Regions from separate parts of the Streptomyces sp. NPDC001406 genome, predicted to be linked through region 1. Evidence: predicted binding sites of a transcription regulator. Region 1 holds the regulator's gene; the other holds the start of a gene.

The links. Region 1 encodes HrcA, which represses chaperone genes, less so after heat shock. Its sites were predicted from a motif close to TTNGCACTCNGNNNNNCNGAGTGCNAA; they were not measured.
Region 2: the regulator HrcA is predicted to act here: its motif matches at 5,574-5,600, upstream of groES (co-chaperone GroES).

Annotation. Positions count from the first base shown of each region.
Region 1 is NZ_JBIAWG010000001.1:549,940-559,558, reverse strand. It holds gene ACFY1J_RS02455 (S41 family peptidase) at 1-419, opposite strand, end outside; gene ACFY1J_RS02450 (hypothetical protein) at 573-1,136, opposite strand; gene ACFY1J_RS02445 (VOC family protein) at 1,450-1,842, opposite strand; gene ACFY1J_RS02440 (16S rRNA (uracil(1498)-N(3))-methyltransferase) at 1,860-2,609, opposite strand; gene ACFY1J_RS02435 (nitronate monooxygenase) at 2,606-3,682, opposite strand; gene dnaJ (molecular chaperone DnaJ) at 3,782-4,918, opposite strand; gene hrcA (heat-inducible transcriptional repressor HrcA) at 4,919-5,935, opposite strand; gene ACFY1J_RS02420 (MBL fold metallo-hydrolase) at 6,101-6,823, shown strand; gene ACFY1J_RS02415 (DUF3097 domain-containing protein) at 6,858-7,667, shown strand; gene ACFY1J_RS02410 (Uma2 family endonuclease) at 7,645-8,235, opposite strand; gene hemW (radical SAM family heme chaperone HemW) at 8,339-9,571, opposite strand.
Region 2 is NZ_JBIAWG010000015.1:171,512-181,130, reverse strand. It holds gene ACFY1J_RS33265 (LCP family protein) at 1-264, shown strand, start outside; gene ACFY1J_RS33260 (YciI family protein) at 418-774, shown strand; gene ACFY1J_RS33255 (RNA polymerase sigma factor) at 818-2,143, shown strand; gene ACFY1J_RS33250 (methyltransferase domain-containing protein) at 2,156-3,445, opposite strand; gene ACFY1J_RS33245 (polysaccharide deacetylase family protein) at 3,428-4,360, shown strand; gene ACFY1J_RS33240 (polysaccharide deacetylase family protein) at 4,357-5,196, shown strand; partial or broken gene ACFY1J_RS33235 (GNAT family N-acetyltransferase) at 5,242-5,337, shown strand; gene groES (co-chaperone GroES) at 5,747-6,055, shown strand; gene groL (chaperonin GroEL) at 6,177-7,805, shown strand; gene ACFY1J_RS33220 (ester cyclase) at 7,865-8,572, opposite strand; gene ACFY1J_RS33215 (acyl-CoA carboxylase subunit epsilon) at 8,606-8,812, opposite strand; gene ACFY1J_RS33210 (acyl-CoA carboxylase subunit beta) at 8,809-9,619, opposite strand, start outside.

The sequences.
Region 1 (9,619 bases):
GCCTCGCGGCCCATCGGCGCGGACAGCAGCACGGTGCGCGGCCCGAAGGCGACGTCGCCGACGGGCCCGTACGGCAGGGCGGTGGCCGGTCCGCCGTCGAGCGGGACGGCGTGCGCCCAGGAGCGGCGCAGGCTGGACTGGCCGTGGGTGGTGAGCGCGAGGACCTGTCCGTCGGGGGTCCAGCCGCGCACCTGGGTCCGCCAACTGCCCCAGTGCGTGAGCCGCTTGGCGGGACCGCCGGTGACCGGGGCGATATGTGCCTCGGGGGCGCCGTCCCGGGTCGAGGTCCAGGCGACGGTCGTACCGTCGGGCGAGATACGCGGATGGGACACCGGCACGTTGTCGGCGCCGACGCGCCACGCCCGGCCGCCGTCGAGGGGCGCGAGCCAGACGTCGTCCTCGGCGGTGAAGGCGACCAAGTCGCCGTGCAGGTGGGGAAATCGGAGATACGCAGACGAAGGTGCCGATCCTGCCGATCCTGTCGATCGTGTCGAACCCGCCGAACCCGTCGATGTGGACTCAGTCACCCGATCACCATATGCAGCGGGCGGAGTCGGTGAATCCCTTTCCGATCACTTGCCCTCGACGGGCCAGCAGGTCGGGTCGCCCTTGCACCAGATGGTCCGGGTGACGGTGACGGTGGGACCGGGCTGCTGTCCGCCCGAGGGCCGGTAGGTGACGGGCGGGGTGTAGGTCGGTCCGGGCCTGGCGTTGCAGTTGCCGAGTCCCTTGACATGGAACCACTCCTTGCCGCCGACCTTGGCGACGAGGTCTCCGCGCACGCACGCGCCGTCGACGGCCTTGGTGACCTTGCCGGTGACGGTGATCTTCCGTCCGTCTTTCGTCTGCCCCTGGCAGTCGACGGAGACGACGGTGGACTCGCTGGGCGAGGGCGTCTTCCCGGGCGTGTAGCCCTGGTTGCCGTAGTTGCCCGTGCAGGTGAGCCAGCGCACGTCGACGTGCTGCCGTTCCAGCTCCGCGGTCGCGGTCCTGTCGGTGGTGTACGCCACCGACGCCGTGCTCAGATCACCCGGCTGGCAGGCCACGGCTCCGCCCACAGCCACCACCGCGAGCCCTGCCACGGCCACCACCCGCGTCCCGCGCGGCCGACGCCAAATCCTCCTCAATGCCCCCATGGAGGGCAGCCTCCCACCGACACCGGCGCTACGGAAGAGCACAAACGGCCACTCAAGTGTTCGCGCACGCCACCGTCGAGTGGCATTCGGCTCGCCCAACCTGAGCGGATGCGCAGCGATGCCCACGCGGATCGTCTTCCGGGCGGGCGAGGGGCGTATTGGCGCTCGGGATGCGTGGCCGAAGCCGGCGGCGACCCGCTCAATCTGCACGAACCCGGTGTCGTACGCGCCTTCGTCGACGAGGCCCGGCGGCGTGGGGCGCTGCCGGGCCCCGCGGAGCTGGACGGCTGGGAGCTGTACGCCGCCGTGGCGGTCAGCCGCGCAGCAGCAGCCACTCCTGGAGTTCCACCAGGTTGCCCTCCGGGTCCTTGAGGTGGGCGACGCGCATGCGGTCGGTCATGGGGGCGGGGCCGTGGATCAGGACGGCTCCGCGGGAGGTGATGTCGGCGCAGTAGGCGTCGAGGTCGTCGACGCGCAGGACCACCATGGAGCGGTGACCGGTGGCCGTCTCGCCCAGTTCGCCCAGCACCGAGGCCATCATCGAGCGGTCCTGCAGTGCGATCCCGGCGGAGCCGGAGTGCGGGCTGAACTTCTCGTACGGGCCCCCGGTCGCGCCGGACTGCGGCTTGAGGCCGAGGACTTCGGCGTAGAAGCGGTAGCAGGCGGCGAAGTCGGTGACGAGCAGCCGGACCTGTGCGAGTTCCACGGTGTCTCCCCCTGGTGTCAGGACCAGCGGCCGGTACGGCCCAGCAGGAGGGCCGCCGCGGCGGTCCCGGCGGTCGATGTACGCAGCACGGTACGCCCCAGGACGTACGCTTTGGCGCCCGCCTCCTCGAAGAGCGCCAACTCCTCCCGGGAGACGCCCCCTTCGGGCCCCACGACCAGCACGATCTCGCCCTCGGCGGGGAGTTCGGCGGTGGCGAGCGGTGCACTGCGGTGCTCGAAGTCGGAGTGGAGCACGGCGGCGAAGTCGGCTTTGGCGAGAAGTGCGGCAACCTGCTTGGTCGTCGCCGCGTCCGCGACCTCGGGGAAGCGGACCCGGCGGGACTGCTTGCCGGCCTCACGGGCGGTGGCCCGCCACTTGCCGAGCGCCTTGAGCCCGCGCTCGCCCCTCCACTGGGTGATGCAGCGGGCGGCCTGCCACGGCACGATCGCGTCGACGCCGACCTCGGTCATGGTCTCGACGGCGACCTCACCACGGTCGCCCTTGGGCAGGGCCTGGACGACGGTGATCCGGGGCGAGTCCGCCGGCTCCTCGTCCACGGTGCTCATATGGACGATCAGCCGGTCCTTGCCCTCGGTGCCGACCACCTCGCACACCGCGTAGCGTCCGGCGCCGTCGGTGAGGACGACCTCCTCGCCGGGCTGGAGCCGCTTCACGGAGACCGCGTGCCGTCCCTCGGGGCCGTCGAGGACGTACTGCCCGCCGCCGCCCGCGCGGAAGTGCTCGACGACGAAGACCGGTGCCGTCATCGCGCCTCACCCCTGGTCGACAACGCTGTCTCGGCCGCGGCGAGTTCGGCCGCCAGTGCCTCCACCAGCTGCCCGGCCGGCAGGTCCCGGGCCATCCGGTGCCCCTGGCCCGCCCACAGCGCCATGCCCTGCGCGTCACCGGCCTTGGCGGCCGCCTTGCGCAGCGGCGAGGTCAGATGGTGGACCTCCGGGTAGGCGGCGGGGGCATACGGCCCGTGCTCGCGCATGAAGCGGTTGACCAGGCCGCGGGCCGGTCGGCCGGAGAACGCGCGGGTCAGCTCCGTATGGGCGAAGAGCGGGCTGGTCAGCGCCCGCTTGTGCAGGGCGTTCGCACCGGACTCGGGGGTCGCGAGGAACGCGGTGCCGAGCTGGGCCGCGCTCGCGCCCGCCGCGAGGGCGGCGGCGATCTGACCGCCGCGCATGATGCCGCCGGCCGCGACGATCGGGAGGTCCACGGTCTCGCGGATCTGCGCGACGAGGGAGAGCAGTCCGATGCCCGCGCAGTCGCTCTCCGGGATGTCGCGGTGGGTGCCCTGGTGTCCGCCGGCCTCCACGCCCTGCGCGATCACCGCGTCGGCGCCGGCCCGCTGCACGGCGAGGGCCTCCTCGGCGGTGGTCGCGGTGACCAGGGTGAGGGTGCCCGCGCGGCGGAAGGACTCCAGCACCTCACGGGTGGGGACGCCGAAGTGGAAGGAGACCACCGGCACCGGGTTGTCGAGGAGCACGGCGAGCTTGACGTCGTAGCCGTCGTCGCGGCCGCTGTCCGGGTCGCCGAGCTCGATCTCGTACCAGGCGGCCTCGCCGGCCAGCTGGTGGGCGTAGACCTCCACGGCCGACGGGTCGGCGTACTCCGGCTGCGGCATGAAGAGGTTCACGCCGAAGGGGCGGTTGGTGAGTCCGCGCAGCTGCTTGATCTCCTGGTACAGGCCGTCGGCGGTCTTGTATCCGGCGGCGAGGAATCCGAGACCGCCCGCATCGGACACGGCTGCCGCGAGCTGCGGGACGGAGATACCGCCCGCCATGGGGGCCTGCACGATCGGATGAGGGAAGAGATCGGTCAGTGCGGAGGACATGACGGCATGTTGTCACGTCCTCCGATCAAGTCCGAATCCGGCCTTCCCTTGGCATACGCCATTGGCATGCGGCCGGATCGGCGACCGTCGCCCGACCCGTCAGCGACCGTTGAAGGCATCCTTCAGCCGAGAGAACAGCCCCTGCTGCCCCGGCTGGAACTGGCCCTGGGGCCGTTCCTCGCCGCGCAGCTTGGCCAGCTCGCGCAGCAGGCGCTCCTGCTCGGGGTCCAGCTTGTTCGGGGTCTGGACCTCGACGTGGACCACGAGGTCGCCCCGGCCGCCGCCGCGCAGATGCGTGACGCCCCGGCCGTGCAGCGGGATCGACTGGCCGGACTGGGTGCCCGGGCGGATGTCGACCTCTTCGAGGCCGTCCAGGGTCTCCAGCGGGACCTTGGTGCCGAGCGCCGCCGCCGTCATCGGGAGCGTCACCGTGCAGTGCAGGTCGTCGCCGCGCCGCTGGAACATGGCGTGCGGCAGCTCGTGGATCTCGACGTACAGGTCACCGGCGGGACCGCCGCCGGGGCCGACCTCGCCCTCACCGGCGAGCTGGATGCGCGTGCCGTTGTCCACACCGGCCGGGATCTTGACCGTGAGGGTGCGGCGGGACCGCACGCGGCCGTCGCCGGCGCACTCCGGGCACGGGGTGGGCACCACGGTGCCGAAGCCCTGGCACTGGGGGCACGGGCGGGACGTCATGACCTGGCCCAGGAAGGACCGGGTCACCTGCGACACCTCACCGCGGCCGCGGCACATGTCACACGTCTGGGCGGTGGTGCCCGGCGCGGCGCCCTCACCGTTGCAGGTGTTGCAGACGACGGCCGTGTCGACCTGGATGTCCTTCGTCGTACCGAAGGCCGCTTCGTCCAGCTCGACCTCGATACGGATCATCGCGTCCTGGCCCCGGCGGGTACGCGAGCGCGGCCCGCGCTGCGACGCCGTACCGAAGAACGCGTCCATGATGTCGGAGAAGTTGCCGAAGCCACCGGCCCCGAAGCCGCCCGCACCGGCCCCGCCGGCCTGCGAGAGCGGGTCGCCGCCGAGGTCGTAGACCTGCTTCTTCTGCGGGTCCGACAGCACCTCGTAAGCGGCGTTGATCTCCTTGAACCGCTCCTGGGTCTTCGGATCCGGGTTCACGTCCGGGTGCAGCTCGCGCGCGAGCCGGCGGAAGGCCTTCTTGATCTCTTCCTGCGACGCGTCGCGACGCACGCCGAGAACGGCGTAGTAGTCCGTGGCCACTTACGACTCCGCCAGGATCTGTCCGACGTAACGTGCCACTGCGCGTACCGCTCCCATCGTTCCCGGGTAATCCATGCGGGTCGGTCCGACCACGCCGAGCTTGGCGACTGCCTCGCCGCCCGAACCGTAACCGACCGACACGACGGACGTGGAGTTGAGTCCCTCATGGGCGATCTCGTGCCCGATGCGCACGATCACACCCGGATCCTTGGCCTCGCCGAGGAGCTTGAGGAGCACGACCTGCTCCTCCAGTGCCTCCAGGACGGGCCGGATCGTGAGGGGAAAGTCATGTCCGAAGCGGGTCAGATTGGCGGTGCCGCCGATCATCAGTCGCTCCTCGTTCTCCTCGACGAGCGTCTCCAGCAGGGTGGAGAGCACCGTCGAGACCGTGCCTCGGTCCTCGACCTCGAAGGCGTCCGGCAGGTCCTCGACCAGCTGGGGCACGTCCGTGAAACGACGGCCCGCGACCCGGCTGTTCAGCCGCGCCCGCAGATCCGCCAGGGACGATTCCCCGAAGGGTGCCGGGCAGTCGACCATCCGCTGCTCGACCCGGCCGGTGTCCGTGATCAGCACGAGCATCACCCGCGCGGGCGCGAGCGACAGCAGCTCCACGTGCCGCACGGTCGACCGGGTCAGGGAGGGGTACTGCACGACGGCGACCTGCCGGGTGAGCTGGGCGAGCAGCCGGACCGTGCGTGCCACGACGTCGTCCAGGTCGACGGCGCCGTCGAGGAAGTTCTGGATCGCCCGCCGTTCGGGGGCGCTCATCGGCTTGACGCCGGCGAGTTTGTCGACGAACAGCCGATAGCCCTTGTCCGTCGGAATCCGCCCCGCGCTGGTGTGCGGCTGGGCGATGAAGCCCTCGTCCTCCAGGGCCGCCATGTCATTGCGGACGGTCGCCGGGGACACACCGAGGTTGTGCCGCTCGGTCAGCGCCTTGGAGCCGACCGGCTCCTCCGTGCCGACATAGTCCTGGACGATGGCGCGCAGCACTTGGAGCCTGCGTTCGCTCAGCATTCGCGCACACCTCCAGAAATGTCGTGATCTTGACGCTCTGCCTGGCACTCTGCTCGTCCGAGTGCCAGAGTTCCCCGGCCCAGTGTACGGCGGTGGGGTACGCCCCGGGCAAGGCCGGTCATGCGCCTTCGTGCCCGTGGTGGCCGTCACGGATAGCGTCGCCGTATGACGGTGACTTGGGAAGAGCTGGGGTGGGAGCGGGTGGCCGCCGGGGTGGGCAGGTGCCGACTGCCTGGCTGGGACTGCACGGCGGGGCTGGTTCTCGGTGAGGGTACGGCGCTGGTGGTGGACGCCGGGTCGAGCCTCGGGGAGGGCGCGTGGTTGCGCGCGCGGGCGCAGCAGCTCGCCGGTCACCGTGTGACCCATCTTGCGCTCACCCACCCCCACTTCGACCATGTCTTCGGTGCGGCGGCGTTCGCGGGCGCGGAGGTGTTCGCCGCGGTCGGCACGGACGCGGTGTTCGCGTACGAGCGGGAGGAACTGCGCCGGGACGCGATCCGCAACGGGCTGCCCGCCCGGGAGGCGGAGGAAGCGGCCGATGCCCTTGTCCTGCCCCGTCATCCGGTCTCCGGCGAGTGGACGCTGGACCTGAGCGGGGGCCGCCAGGTGCTGCTGGCGAACGTCGGACCGGGACACACCGCCCATGACCTGGCGGTCCTGGTTCCGGGCGACCCCGAGGTGGTGTTCTGCGGCGACCTCGTCGAGGAGTCCGGCGAGCCCCAGGCCGGCCCCGACGCCGTACCGTCGCGGTGGCCCGCGGCCCTCGACCGGCTGCTCGCCCTCGGCGGCGAGGACGCGCTGTACGTCCCCGGCCACGGAGCGGTGGTCGACGCGGGCTTCGTCCGACGGCAGCGCGACGAGCTGGCGGCGCGTTTCGGCGTGTCGTGAGCGGGGGTACGGCGGTTCTCCTATCGTCATCCGAATGCGCCAGTACTCGCCGGACCTGACCCCGCCCTGGAAGAAGCCCAAGCCGGTCCCGGAGGTCCCGGCGGACCCCGGTCTGGTGGTGGAGGAGCCCGGCACCGGCTTCTGCGGCGCGGTGATCCGCTGCGAGGCGGGCACGGTGACGCTGGAGGACCGCTTCGGCAAGCACCGGGTGTTCCCGCTGGAGCCGCGCGGCTTCCTGCTGGAGGGCAGGGTGGTGACGCTGGTGCGGCGTTCGACGGCGCCGGTACGTCCCACCCGTACCGCTTCCGGCTCGGTCGCCGTCCCCGGCGCACGCGCGCGTGTCGCCCGCGCCGGCCGCATCTACGTCGAGGGCCGGCACGACGCGGAGCTGGTCGAGAAGGTGTGGGGCGACGACCTGCGCATCGAGGGCGTGGTCGTGGAGTACCTGGAGGGCGTGGACGACCTGCCGTCGATCGTGGCGGACTTCGCCCCGGGCCCGGACGCGCGGCTGGGCGTTCTCGTGGACCACCTGGTGCCGGGTACGAAGGAGTGGCGGATCGCGGAGTCGGTGACGAGCGAGCACGCGCTGGTGGTGGGCCACCCGTACATCGACATCTGGGAGGCGGTGAAGCCGGCGTCCCTGGGCATCGCGGCCTGGCCGCGCATCCCGCACGGCCAGGACTGGAAGACGGGCGTGTGCCGGGCGCTGGGCTGGCCGGAGAACACGGGGGCGGCTTGGCAGGGGATTCTGTCGCGGGTGCGGTCCTACAAGGACCTGGAGCCGGAGTTGCTGGGGAGGGTGGAGGAGCTGATCGACTTCGTCACGGGTAGCGGTGGGGCCTGACGTTCTCGTACGTGGCGAATTCGCTGGTGTCCAGTTCGAGGCCGAGAGGCTCCAATGGCGTACGGTCGCCGAACTTGGTAATTCGCTGGCGTCGGTAGTCCGCGTCCTCTCCACGTCCCACGGGCTCGGTGAGCAGTACGCATTGGGCCATGACGGGGTCGATGATGAAATAGGCGGGGATTTTTGCCGCCGCGTAGATCGAACGCTTGACCCCATAGTCTCGGTCCACGCTCGTCTTGGAGACCACTTCCACCAGCAAGGTGATGACCTCGGACGGCATCAGCCTTCCATGCTCGGGCCCGACCCCTCGCTCGATTACCACAAGGTCGGGCTGTGGCTGGCTGGTTTCCTCGAGGATGGCGATGTCCTGTGTCTGGAGTCGACGCCAGTCTCGCCGGGGGACCTGGTCCTGGACCGCCTCCACAATGTCGTTGTGGGCCACATCTGGCCCCGCCATCATCACAATTACCCCCCGGAGGAGCTCGACTTTGAAGCCCTCGGGAACCTCAAGGTTCTCGAAGATCTTCACGATGCCGGTGGTCATCGGTCGGTCGTCCACAGCGGTCATCTCCGCAGCCCTCCGGTTTCCGCCACCGTTAATTACGGCGGCAGCCTACGAACCAGGTTAGGGACCGAACCGGCGTTCCGCAGTGATTCACCCCGCCGAGTGATCAGTCCACCAGGTCCCTGACCACCGCATCCGCCAGCAGCCTCCCCCGCAACGTCAGCACCGCCCGCCCCTCCCCGTACGGCCCCTCCTGCAGCAGCCCGTCCATCAGTGCCCGGCGCGAAGCCGCGAGGCCCTCCTCGCGCAGCAGCTCCAGCGGCACGCCCTCCCGCAGCCGCAGCTCCAGCAGGATCCGCTCCACCCGGCGGTCCTCGTCCGACAGGAGCTCCCGGCCCGCGCCCGGTGTCCGGCCCGACGCCAGGGCCGCCGCGTACGCCCCCGGGTGCTTCACGTTCCACCAGCGGACGCCTCCGACGTGGCTGTGGGCGCCCGGGCCCGCGCCCCACCAGTCGGCCCCCCGCCAGTACAGCTCGTTGTGCAGGCAGCGGCCCGATTCCGAGGTGGCCCAGTTGGACACCTCGTACCAGTCGAAGCCCGCCGCCGACAGGGCCTCCTCGGCGATCAGATAGCGGTCCGCGTGGACGTCGTCGTCCGTCATCGGGACCTCGCCCCGGCGGATGCGACGGGCCAGCTGCGTGCCCTCCTCGACGATCAGGGCGTAGGCGCTGACGTGGTCCGGCCCGGCGCCGATCGCCGCGTCCAGCGACGCCCGCCAGTCGTCGTCCGACTCGCCGGGTGTGCCGTAGATCAGGTCCATGTTCACATGCTCGAAGCCCACGGCTTTGGCCTCCGCCACGCAGGCCTCGGGGCGTCCGGGGGTGTGCGTCCGGTCGAGCACGCGCAGCACGTGCTGCTTCGCGCTCTGCATGCCGAAGGAGACGCGGTTGAAGCCGCCCGCGCGGAGCACGGCCAGATAGGCCGGGTCGACCGACTCCGGGTTCGCCTCCGTCGTGACCTCCGCGTCGGCCGCCAGACCGAACTCGTCGCGGATCGCCCCCAGCATCCGTACGAGGTCGTCCGCGGCCAGCAGCGTAGGCGTACCGCCCCCGACGAACACCGTGCGGACCGCGCGCGGGTCGTCGCCCAGCACCTTGCGGGCCAGGCGGATCTCGTCGATCAGCGTGTCCGCGTAGTTGTCGCGGGAGGCGAGGACGCCGCCCGTGCCACGCAGTTCGGTCGCGGTGTAGGTGTTGAAGTCGCAGTAGCCGCAGCGCGTCGCGCAGTACGGAACGTGCAGGTAGAAGCCGAGGGGCCGGTCGGCGGCCCCGGCGAGCGCGGACGCGGGCAGCGCACCGTCGGCGGGGACGGGCTCGCCGTCGGGGAGTGCGGAAGGCATGTCCTCCATTGTCCCGTACGACGACTGTCCCGTGTCCCGTCCGACGGC
Region 2 (9,619 bases), on a different contig from region 1:
GAGCAGATGGCGGCCACCGACCTGCTCACCGACCCGGCCAAGCTGTACCGGGTCGCCGACGCGGTGACCTCCAGCCTGACCATGGACACCGGCCTCGACTCCCTGAAGGAACTGACGCGCCTCGGCCAGAGCCTGAAGGGGCTGTCCTCCGACCACGTGAGAACGCTGACGATGCCGGTGGTCACGGCCCCGTCCGACCCCAACCGCGTGGTGGCGAAGGAACCGGCGGCGAGTGAACTGTGGGACTCCTTGCGGGCGGACTGAATCGCCCTACGACCTGCGGAAACTCCCGAGGAAGCCGGGACGTGGAAAAAATCTTCGGAGAATTTCGGGGTGCGTGTCGATTCGGGTGTCTCCCGTTCGACGCATGGGTGAGAGGCGGGGAGAGGCCCCGCCGATCGGACTTGAGGAGCCACCATGCCCCGCTATCTGTCGCTCGTGCGGATCGACGAGTCCACCGCCCCCGCTGACGGCCCCAGCCCCGAGCTGATGCAGCGGATGGGCGAGCTGATCGAGGAGATCACCAAGGCCGGCGTCATGCTCGACACCGCCGGGCTGACCCCCTCCGCCCAGGGCACCCGCGTGCGCTGGGAGGGCGGCGAGCTCTCCGTCACCGACGGGCCGTTCACCGAGTCCAAGGAAGTCATCGGCGGCTACGCGCTCATGCAGTGCAAGGACAAGGCCGAGGCCCTGGAGTGGGCCAAGCGGTTCCTGAAGGTGCACGAGGCGCACTGGACGGTGACCTGCGAGGTCCGCGAGATCGCCGAGGGCTGACATTTCTTGGCGTACGGCCGCCGACGGTGTTGCATGGTGGGCTGTGGAACAGCAGCCCACCGAGCAGCCTCCCGAGCAGCCCCCCGCCTCCCGGGCGATCGAGACCGTCTTCCGGCTGGAGTACCCGCGCGTCATCGCCGGCGTGACCCGTATCGTCCGCGATGTCGGTATCGCGGAGGAGCTCGCGCAGGATGCCCTGGTCGCTGCCCTGGAGCAGTGGCCCGGGGACGGTGTGCCCGACAACCCCGGTGCCTGGCTCATGGCCACCGCACGGCACCGTGCCGTGGACCTGGTGCGGCGCCGCGAGCGCTATGCCCGCAAGCTGGCCGAGATCGGCCGGGACCTGGAGACCACCGCCCCGCCGCACGAACCCGCCGACCCGGCGGACATCGACGACGACCTGCTCCGTCTGGTCTTCACCACCTGCCACCCGGTGCTGTCCGCCGAGGCCCGGATCGCCCTCACCCTGCGTCTGCTGGGCGGCCTGACGACGCCCGAGATCGCCCGCGCCTTCCTCGTGCCCGAGCCGACCGTCGCGCAGCGGATCGTGCGCGCGAAGCGCACGCTGGCCACGAAGAACGTCGCTTTCGAGGTTCCGTACGGGCCCGACCGCGAGGCCCGTCTCGGCTCCGTGCTCGACGTCATCTATCTGATTTTCAACGAGGGGTACGCGGCCACGGCCGGGGACGACTGGCTGCGCCCCGCCCTGTGCGAGGACGCCCTGCGCCTGGCCCGTGTCCTGTCCTCCCTCATGCCGAAGGAACCGGAGGTCCACGCCCTGACCTCGCTGCTGGAGTTCCAGGCGTCCCGCGCCGCCGCCCGCACCGGCCCCGACGGCGCACCGGTCCTCCTCAGGGACCAGAACCGCCGCCGCTGGAACCGCATGCTCATCGCCCGCGGCATCAAGGCCCTCGCCCGCGCGGACGCCACGTCCCCCAAGCTCTCGGCTTCGCTCGAGCAGGGGGGACTTCCATCCGGCGCACCCGGCCCGTACGCCCTCCAGGCCGCGATCGCCGCCTGCCACGCGCACGCGTACTCCTACGAGGAGACCGACTGGACGACCATCGCGACCCTCTACGGCCTGCTCGCCGCCCGCGCCCCGTCCCCGGTCGTCGAACTCAACCGCGCGGTCGCCGTGTCCATGGCCGAGGGCCCGGGCCCGGCCCTGGTGATCATCGACGCCCTCGCCGCCGAACCCGCGCTGCGCGACTACCACCTGCTGCCCAGCGTCCGCGGCGACCTGCTGGCCCGCCTCGGGCGTACGGCGGAGGCGCGCGCCGAGCTCGCGCGGGCCGCCGAGCTCACCCGCAACGCGCGGGAGCGGGAGCTGCTGGCCGCGCGGGTGAGGGAGCTCGACCGGCAGCCATGACCGACACGGTGCTCAGCCGTTCGCGGGCGCCCCGAGCAGCATCGTCGGGGCGCCCGCGACGCGTGTGAGGAACACCGTCGCCGAGTTGGGCCCCCGGGGCTTCACCTTCCGCCGCAACTCCTCGGGTTCCACGGCCGACCCGCGCTTCTTCACGGTCAGCGTGCCGACCTCGCGCTCCCGCAGCAGCGCCTTCAACTTCTTCACGTTGAAGTGGAGTTGATCGGTGATCTCGTAGGCGGACGCGAACGGCGTCGGCCGCAGCTCGTCCGCCGTGACGTACGCGATGGTCTCGTCGACGAGCCCGCCGCCGACCGACTCGGCCACCTCGGCGACCAGATGTGCTCGGATGACGGCCCCGTCCGGCTCGTACAGGTACCGCCCCACGGGCCGCACTCGGGGATCCGGCAGCCCCCGCCCGAGCAGCGAGCGCGGCCCCGGCAGCAGCGTGGCCCGCACGGCGCCCGGCCGGATCCCGGCCCCGAACCACAGCACCGCCTCCTTCACGTCCCCGCCGTCGGAGATCCACTCGGCCTCGGCGCCGGCCGGGACCGTCTCGTGGGGGATGCCGGGGGCGATCTTCAGCGCGGCGACCCGGGCCGCCGAGGCCGCGCCCACCGCCCACGAGAGCGGCGGGGAGTACGCCTCGGGATCGAAGATCCGGCCCCGTCCGCCCCGCCGTGCCGGGTCGACGAAGACGGCGTCGTAGGAGGACGTGTCCACCTTTGTCACGTCCGCCTCGCGCACCTCGATCAGCTCGCCCAGCCCCAGCGCCTCGGCGTTCGCCCGCGCGACCTCCGCCGTCAGCGGATCCCGGTCCACCGCGAGCACCCGGATCCCGGCGCGCGCGAGGGCGAGCGCGTCGCCGCCGATGCCGCAGCACAGGTCGGCGACGGAGGTCACCCCCAGTTCGCGGAGGCGTCCCGCCCGGTACGCCGCCACGCTCGTCCGCGTGGACTGCTCGACCCCGTTGGGCGTGAAGAACATCCGCTCGGCGTCCTCGGCCCCGAACTTCGCCGCCGCCCGCTGCCGCAGCCGGGCCTGGCCGAGGGCCGCCGACACCAGGTCCGCCGGGTGCTCGCGGCGCAGCCGGGTGGCGACGGCGAGTTCGTCGGCGGGGGCCGTGCCGCGGACCTCGTCGAGGAGGGCACGGCCCTCGGGGGTGAGCAGGGAGCGGAAGGGGAGGAGGTCGTTCACCGGGTCATTGTGGGCCAGTCGGTGGATGGTGCGCCTCCGGCGGCGGTGCCTGCCCCGGTTCGGGGCCGGGGCCTGCGAGGATCCGGCACCATGCGAGCAGTCGTACAAAATGACAAAAATAGGGCCCTGAAGAGGGCTGGTCTCCGTGCGGGCGTCGCCGCGCTCGCCGTCGCCGCCGGCGTCTCCGGCTGTTCGGGGTCGGGCCCGGACGCCGGTGTACGTCCCGCCCCGGGCCAGCAGAGGCTTCAGGCACCCCCCGCACGCGCCCTGGACTCCTACGCCACCCGGCTGAAGGCCGACCGCGCCGCCCTCGCGGCCGCCGCGCGGCACTGGGACCTGGACCAGGTCCCCCTGATGCCTCCGCCGCCCCCGGCCCACAAACCGCGGATCACCGCTCGCGCGGGCTTCGAGGTCGACGGCCAGGAGGAGGAGAAGCTGCCGCCGGTCTTCACCACGATCCCCACCAAGCAGAAGGTCGTCTTCCTCACCATCGACGACGGCGCCGAGAAGGACCCGGCGTTCCTGCGCATGATGAGCGACCTGAAGGTCCCGTACACCGCCTTCCTCAGCAACTACCTGATCAAGGACGACTACGCGTACTTCCGGCAGATGCAGGCCGAGGGCGTCACCCTCAACAACCACACCCTCCACCACCCCTATCTGCCGGGTCTGTCCTACGAGGAGCAGAAGAACGAGATCTGCGGCATGCAGGGCGTGATGGAGAAGTGGTTCGGCAAGACCCCCACCGTCTTCCGCCCGCCCTACGGCAACTACAACGGCGACACCCTGCGCGCCGCCAAGTCCTGCGGCATCAAGTACGCGCCGATCTGGGACGAGGAGGTCTTCGTCGACCACTGGGAGTACCGCGAGGACGACAAGAGCCTGCACCCCGGTGACATCGTGCTCACCCACTTCCGGGGCCGTGACGACTGGGACGGCACGATGGTCGACGACATGCGCCGGTTCCTGAACAAGGTCACCCGTGAGGGGTACGCGGTGGCACGCCTGGAGGACTACCTGTGAAGCGGCCGAGGGGGCGGCGGCGGTGCCGGGCACTGACGGCGGCCGTGCTCGCCTCGGCCGTCCTGCTTCCCGCGAGCGGCTGCGCCCAGTCGGTCGACCCCATCGAACGGCTGGGCAAGAAGGCGGCCGCGCGGGTACGGCCGCACGGCCCGGACGGGGAGCAGGCGTACCGTCGCTGGGGCCTGGGATCGCCGCTCTCCCCGGCCCCGCCGCCCACGGTGCGTCCCGTGGGGCGGCACACGACGGGCCGGTCCCTGCCCCCGGTGGTGGACCGCGTCCGCACCCGCGACCGGGTCGTCTTCCTCACCTACGGCGACGGTGCCGAGAAGGACTCCCGGTTCGCCGACATGGTCCGTGAACTGCGGCTCCCGGTCAATGTGTTCCTCACCGACCGCGCCGCCGGACCGGGGTACGCCCGGCTCGCCCGGCTCCAGTCGGCGGGCGCCGGCGTCCAGAACCACACCCTCGGCCGCACCTCGCTGCGCGGGCTGTCGTACGCCGGCCAGCGCGCCGAGATCTGCGGCCAGCAGGACAAGCTCAAGTCCCGCTTCGGCCACCGCCCCCGCCTCTTCCGCCCACCCCACGGCGCCTACGACAGGACGACCCTGCGCGCGGCCGAGGACTGCGGTGTCTCGGCGGTGGTCCTCTGGCGTGCCGAGACGACCGCCGACGGCATCACGTACACCCACGGCCCCGAACACCTCCGCCCGGGCGACATCGTCAACGTGGCCCCGGACGACACCACGCCCCCCACCCTCTGCGACCGCACGGCCCGCCTACTGCGCCGCGCCCAGTCCCGCGGCCTGACGGTGGGCCGCCTGGAGGACTACCTGTGAGGCGCCGCTGGCGCCTCGTCGGCAGACGCCGAGCCCGCGGCGGAGTTGCGTGCCTCGGTGCTGCGCGCCGATCTCGAACGGCTGGGCCGGTACGACGAGCACCGGGTACGGCAGCGACTGCGCGACGGTCTCGCGCCGCAGCTGCACGCCGGCTGTACGAGTGCCACGGTTCCGTCCTGGACACAGAGGACGAGGGCCGCCATCCGCAGGCGACGGTGTTGCTCAGCCACAACCAGCCCGTCCGGCGTTTGAGGACGAGGCCGTTCAGGCCGATGCGGGGGGCTGGGGGCGGCAGCCCCCAGGGGCGGTCGCAGCGTCACCGGGCAGGCCGGCAGGCGTACGCCGAGAGCGGAACCACGGCCGACGCGCCGCAGGCATTGGCACTCCGCTTGACCGAGTGCTAATCGCGGTCATAGTCTCGGCCCTGGCACTCCCCCCTGGAGAGTGCCAACAACGCGACGGGCAGGTCCGGCACCCGCGACGACGGATCCACCTGGTCGCCACCTCAGACAGTTAACCCCGTGAGATCTCCGAAGGGGGAGGTCGGATCGTGACGACCGCCAGCTCCAAGGTTGCCATCAAGCCGCTTGAGGACCGCATCGTGGTCCAGCCGCTCGACGCCGAGCAGACCACGGCTTCGGGCCTGGTCATTCCGGACACCGCCAAGGAGAAGCCCCAGGAGGGCGTCGTCCTGGCCGTGGGCCCGGGCCGCTTCGAGGACGGCAAGCGCGTCGAGCTCGACGTCAAGGTCGGCGACGTCGTGCTCTACAGCAAGTACGGCGGCACCGAGGTGAAGTACAACGGCGAGGAGTACCTCGTCCTCTCGGCTCGCGACGTGCTCGCGATCGTCGAGAAGTAATTCACCCGAAGCACATTTCGTTGCTTTGAGCTGCGCCCTTGGCCCCCGCGACCCATAGGAAGCCGGGCGCCGGGGGCGCAGTTTTCGTTCACCCAAGATTTCCGAGAGGGCTCACGCTGTCATGGCGAAGATCCTGAAGTTCGACGAGGACGCCCGTCGCGCCCTTGAGCGCGGCGTCAACAAGCTTGCCGACACGGTCAAGGTGACGATCGGCCCCAAGGGCCGCAACGTCGTCATCGACAAGAAGTTCGGCGCCCCCACCATCACCAACGACGGCGTCACCATCGCCCGCGAGGTCGAGGTCGAGGACCCGTTCGAGAACCTCGGCGCCCAGCTGGTGAAGGAGGTGGCCACCAAGACCAACGACATCGCTGGTGACGGCACCACCACCGCCACCGTGCTGGCCCAGGCGCTCGTCCGCGAGGGCCTGAAGAACGTCGCCGCGGGCGCCTCCCCGGCCGCCCTGAAGAAGGGCATCGACGCCGCCGTCGCCGCCGTCTCCGAGGAACTCCTCGCTTCGGCCCGCCCGATCGACGAGAAGTCCGACATCGCCGCCGTCGCCGCGCTGTCCGCCCAGGACCAGCAGGTCGGCGAGCTCATCGCCGAGGCGATGGACAAGGTCGGCAAGGACGGTGTCATCACCGTCGAGGAGTCCAACACCTTCGGTCTGGAGCTGGACTTCACCGAGGGCATGGCCTTCGACAAGGGCTACCTGTCGCCGTACTTCGTGACGGACCAGGAGCGTATGGAGGCCGTCCTCGAGGACCCGTACATCCTGATCACCCAGGGCAAGATCGGCGCCATCGCCGACCTGCTGCCGCTGCTGGAGAAGGTCATCCAGGCCGGTGCCTCCAGGCCGCTGCTGATCATCGCCGAGGACGTCGAGGGCGAGGCCCTGTCGACCCTGGTCGTCAACAAGATCCGCGGCACCTTCAACGCCACCGCCGTGAAGGCCCCCGGCTTCGGCGACCGCCGCAAGGCGATGCTGCAGGACATGGCGATCCTCACCGGTGCCACGGTCATCTCCGAGGAGGTCGGCCTCAAGCTCGACCAGGTCGGTCTGGACGTGCTCGGCTCCGCCCGCCGTGTCACCGTCACCAAGGACGACACCACGATCGTCGACGGCGCCGGCAAGACCGAGGACGTGCACGGCCGCGTCGCGCAGATCAAGGCCGAGATCGAGAACACCGACTCCGACTGGGACCGCGAGAAGCTCCAGGAGCGCCTCGCGAAGCTGGCCGGCGGCGTGTGCGTGATCAAGGTCGGCGCCGCCACCGAGGTGGAGCTGAAGGAGAAGAAGCACCGTCTGGAGGACGCCATCTCCGCGACCCGCGCCGCGGTCGAGGAGGGCATCGTCTCCGGTGGTGGCTCCGCGCTGGTCCACGCCGTCAAGGTCCTGGACGACAACCTCGGCAAGACGGGCGACGAGGCCACCGGTGTTGCCGTGGTCCGCAAGGCCGCCGTCGAGCCGCTGCGCTGGATCGCGGAGAACGCGGGCCTCGAGGGCTACGTCATCGTCTCCAAGGTCGCCGAGCTGGAGAAGGGCAACGGCTACAACGCCGCCACCGGCGAGTACGGCGACCTGGTCAAGGCCGGCGTCATCGACCCGGTGAAGGTCACCCGCTCCGCCCTGGAGAACGCCGCCTCCATCGCCTCCCTCCTGCTCACGACCGAGACCCTGGTCGTCGAGAAGAAGGAAGAGGAGCCGGCCGAGGCGGGCCACGGCCACGGTCACGGCCACGCCCACTGAGCGACACGCTCCTGAGCCAAGGCCCGGCACTCCCCGCGGAGTGCCGGGCCTTGCGCCGTCTACTGCTCCAACTGGTCGAGGGCGCCCAGCTGTTGCATCAGCCCCAGCTGGTCGTGCTGCCACCAGGTCTCGGCGATCTTGCCGTTGTCGCCGAACCGGAACAGCGTCATCCCGGTCATGGCGACCTGCCTGCCGGTGGGGGCGATCCCCAGGAAGTCGCCCTTGTGCGTGGCGTTCCAGGTCCACCGCGCACAGGCCCGGTCGCCCTGGGCGAGCACGTCCTCGACCGTGAAGGTGAAGTCGAAGGCGCTCCGCCACATCCGGTACTCGCCGAGGGCGTTGTCCAGCCCGATCGTGTTCTGCGGATTGATCGGATCGTGGCTGTGGATGTCCTCGTCGAGCAGGTCGTTGAGCGGCGGCAGCTCGCCCGCGGTGGCGAGGGTGTCGAGGAACCGCCGCACGGTGCCCTCGTACAACTGCTCGTCGCGTACGACGTCCAGATCCGTGAACGTAGGGGTCTCGTCGCACAACGCGACCAACTCTTGGAAGATCCGGCCGGTCTCCGGGAGGTTCGAGTTCCGCATCGCGTCCTCGTACGTCGGGAACTCCACCACCTCGACGACGTGCGACGCGTCCGAACGGTCCTTGCCGACCACCGCGTGCGTCGCCGTCCGCTTGCCCCTGGTCTGCTCGACCCAGTCGTCCATCAGCCGGTTCATCTCGTCCAGCCGGCTGGTCCTGCATTCGATGAGCTGTACGAACGTCATGGCGCTGCCTCCGGCCCCCCTGGTCCGGTTCCGTCACGCCCCATTTTCCCACCGGAGCGGCGAGATGCCCTGCGTGCGGCCCGCGCGGGCCCAGGCGGCGGGGCGGATGACGTCGGCGGGCAGGTCCCCCACGCGCTGGTTGACCAGGCTGTGCAGGACGACCAGGACGGCGGCGATCTCCTCGGGCGTCGGCTCGCCGGACAGGACCCGGATGCCATCGATGCCGTCGACGGCGCTCATGCCGGCTGGTTCCCGTGCTTGCGGTGCGGCAGCGGCGCGCTCTTCGTGCGCAGCATCCGCAGCCCCGAGGCGAGGACGGCCCGGGTGGACTGCGGGGCGATGACGTCGTCGACGAGCCCGCGCTCGGCGGCGTAGTACGGATGCATCAGTGCCTCGCGGTACTCGGCCACGCGCCGGGCCCGGGTCGCCTCCGGATCGTCGGCCGCGGCGATCTCACGGCGGAAGATGACGTTCGCGGCGCCCTCCGCGCCCATCACGGCGATCTCGTTGGCGGGCCACGCGTACGACAGGTCCGCGCCGATGGAGCGCGAGTCCATGACGATGTAGGCCCCGCCGTACGCCTTGCGCACGATCACCTGGATCCGGGGGACGGTCGCGTTGCAGTACGCGTAAAGGAGCTTGGCGCCGTGCCGGATGATGCCACCGTGCTCCTGGTCCACGCCGGGCAGGAAACCGGGCACGTCGACCAGTGACACCACCGGGATGTTGAAAGCGTCGCACAACTGTACGAACCGGGCGGCCTTTTCGCTGGCATGGATGTCGAGCACCCCGGCCAGCACCAGCGGCTGGTTGGCCACGATGCCGACCGGGCGGCCCTCGATGCGGCCGAGCGCGCAGATGACGTTGCCCGCCCAGCGCTCCTGGACCTCGAGGAACTCGCCCTCGTCCATCACCTCCTCGACCACCCGGTGCATGTCGTACGGCTGGGCCGGGTCCGCGGGCACGATGTCCAGGAGCTCGGCGCAGGGCCGGTCGGCCGGGTCGTCGCAGGGCACCTCGGGTGGTGTCTCGGTGCTGTTCTGGGGG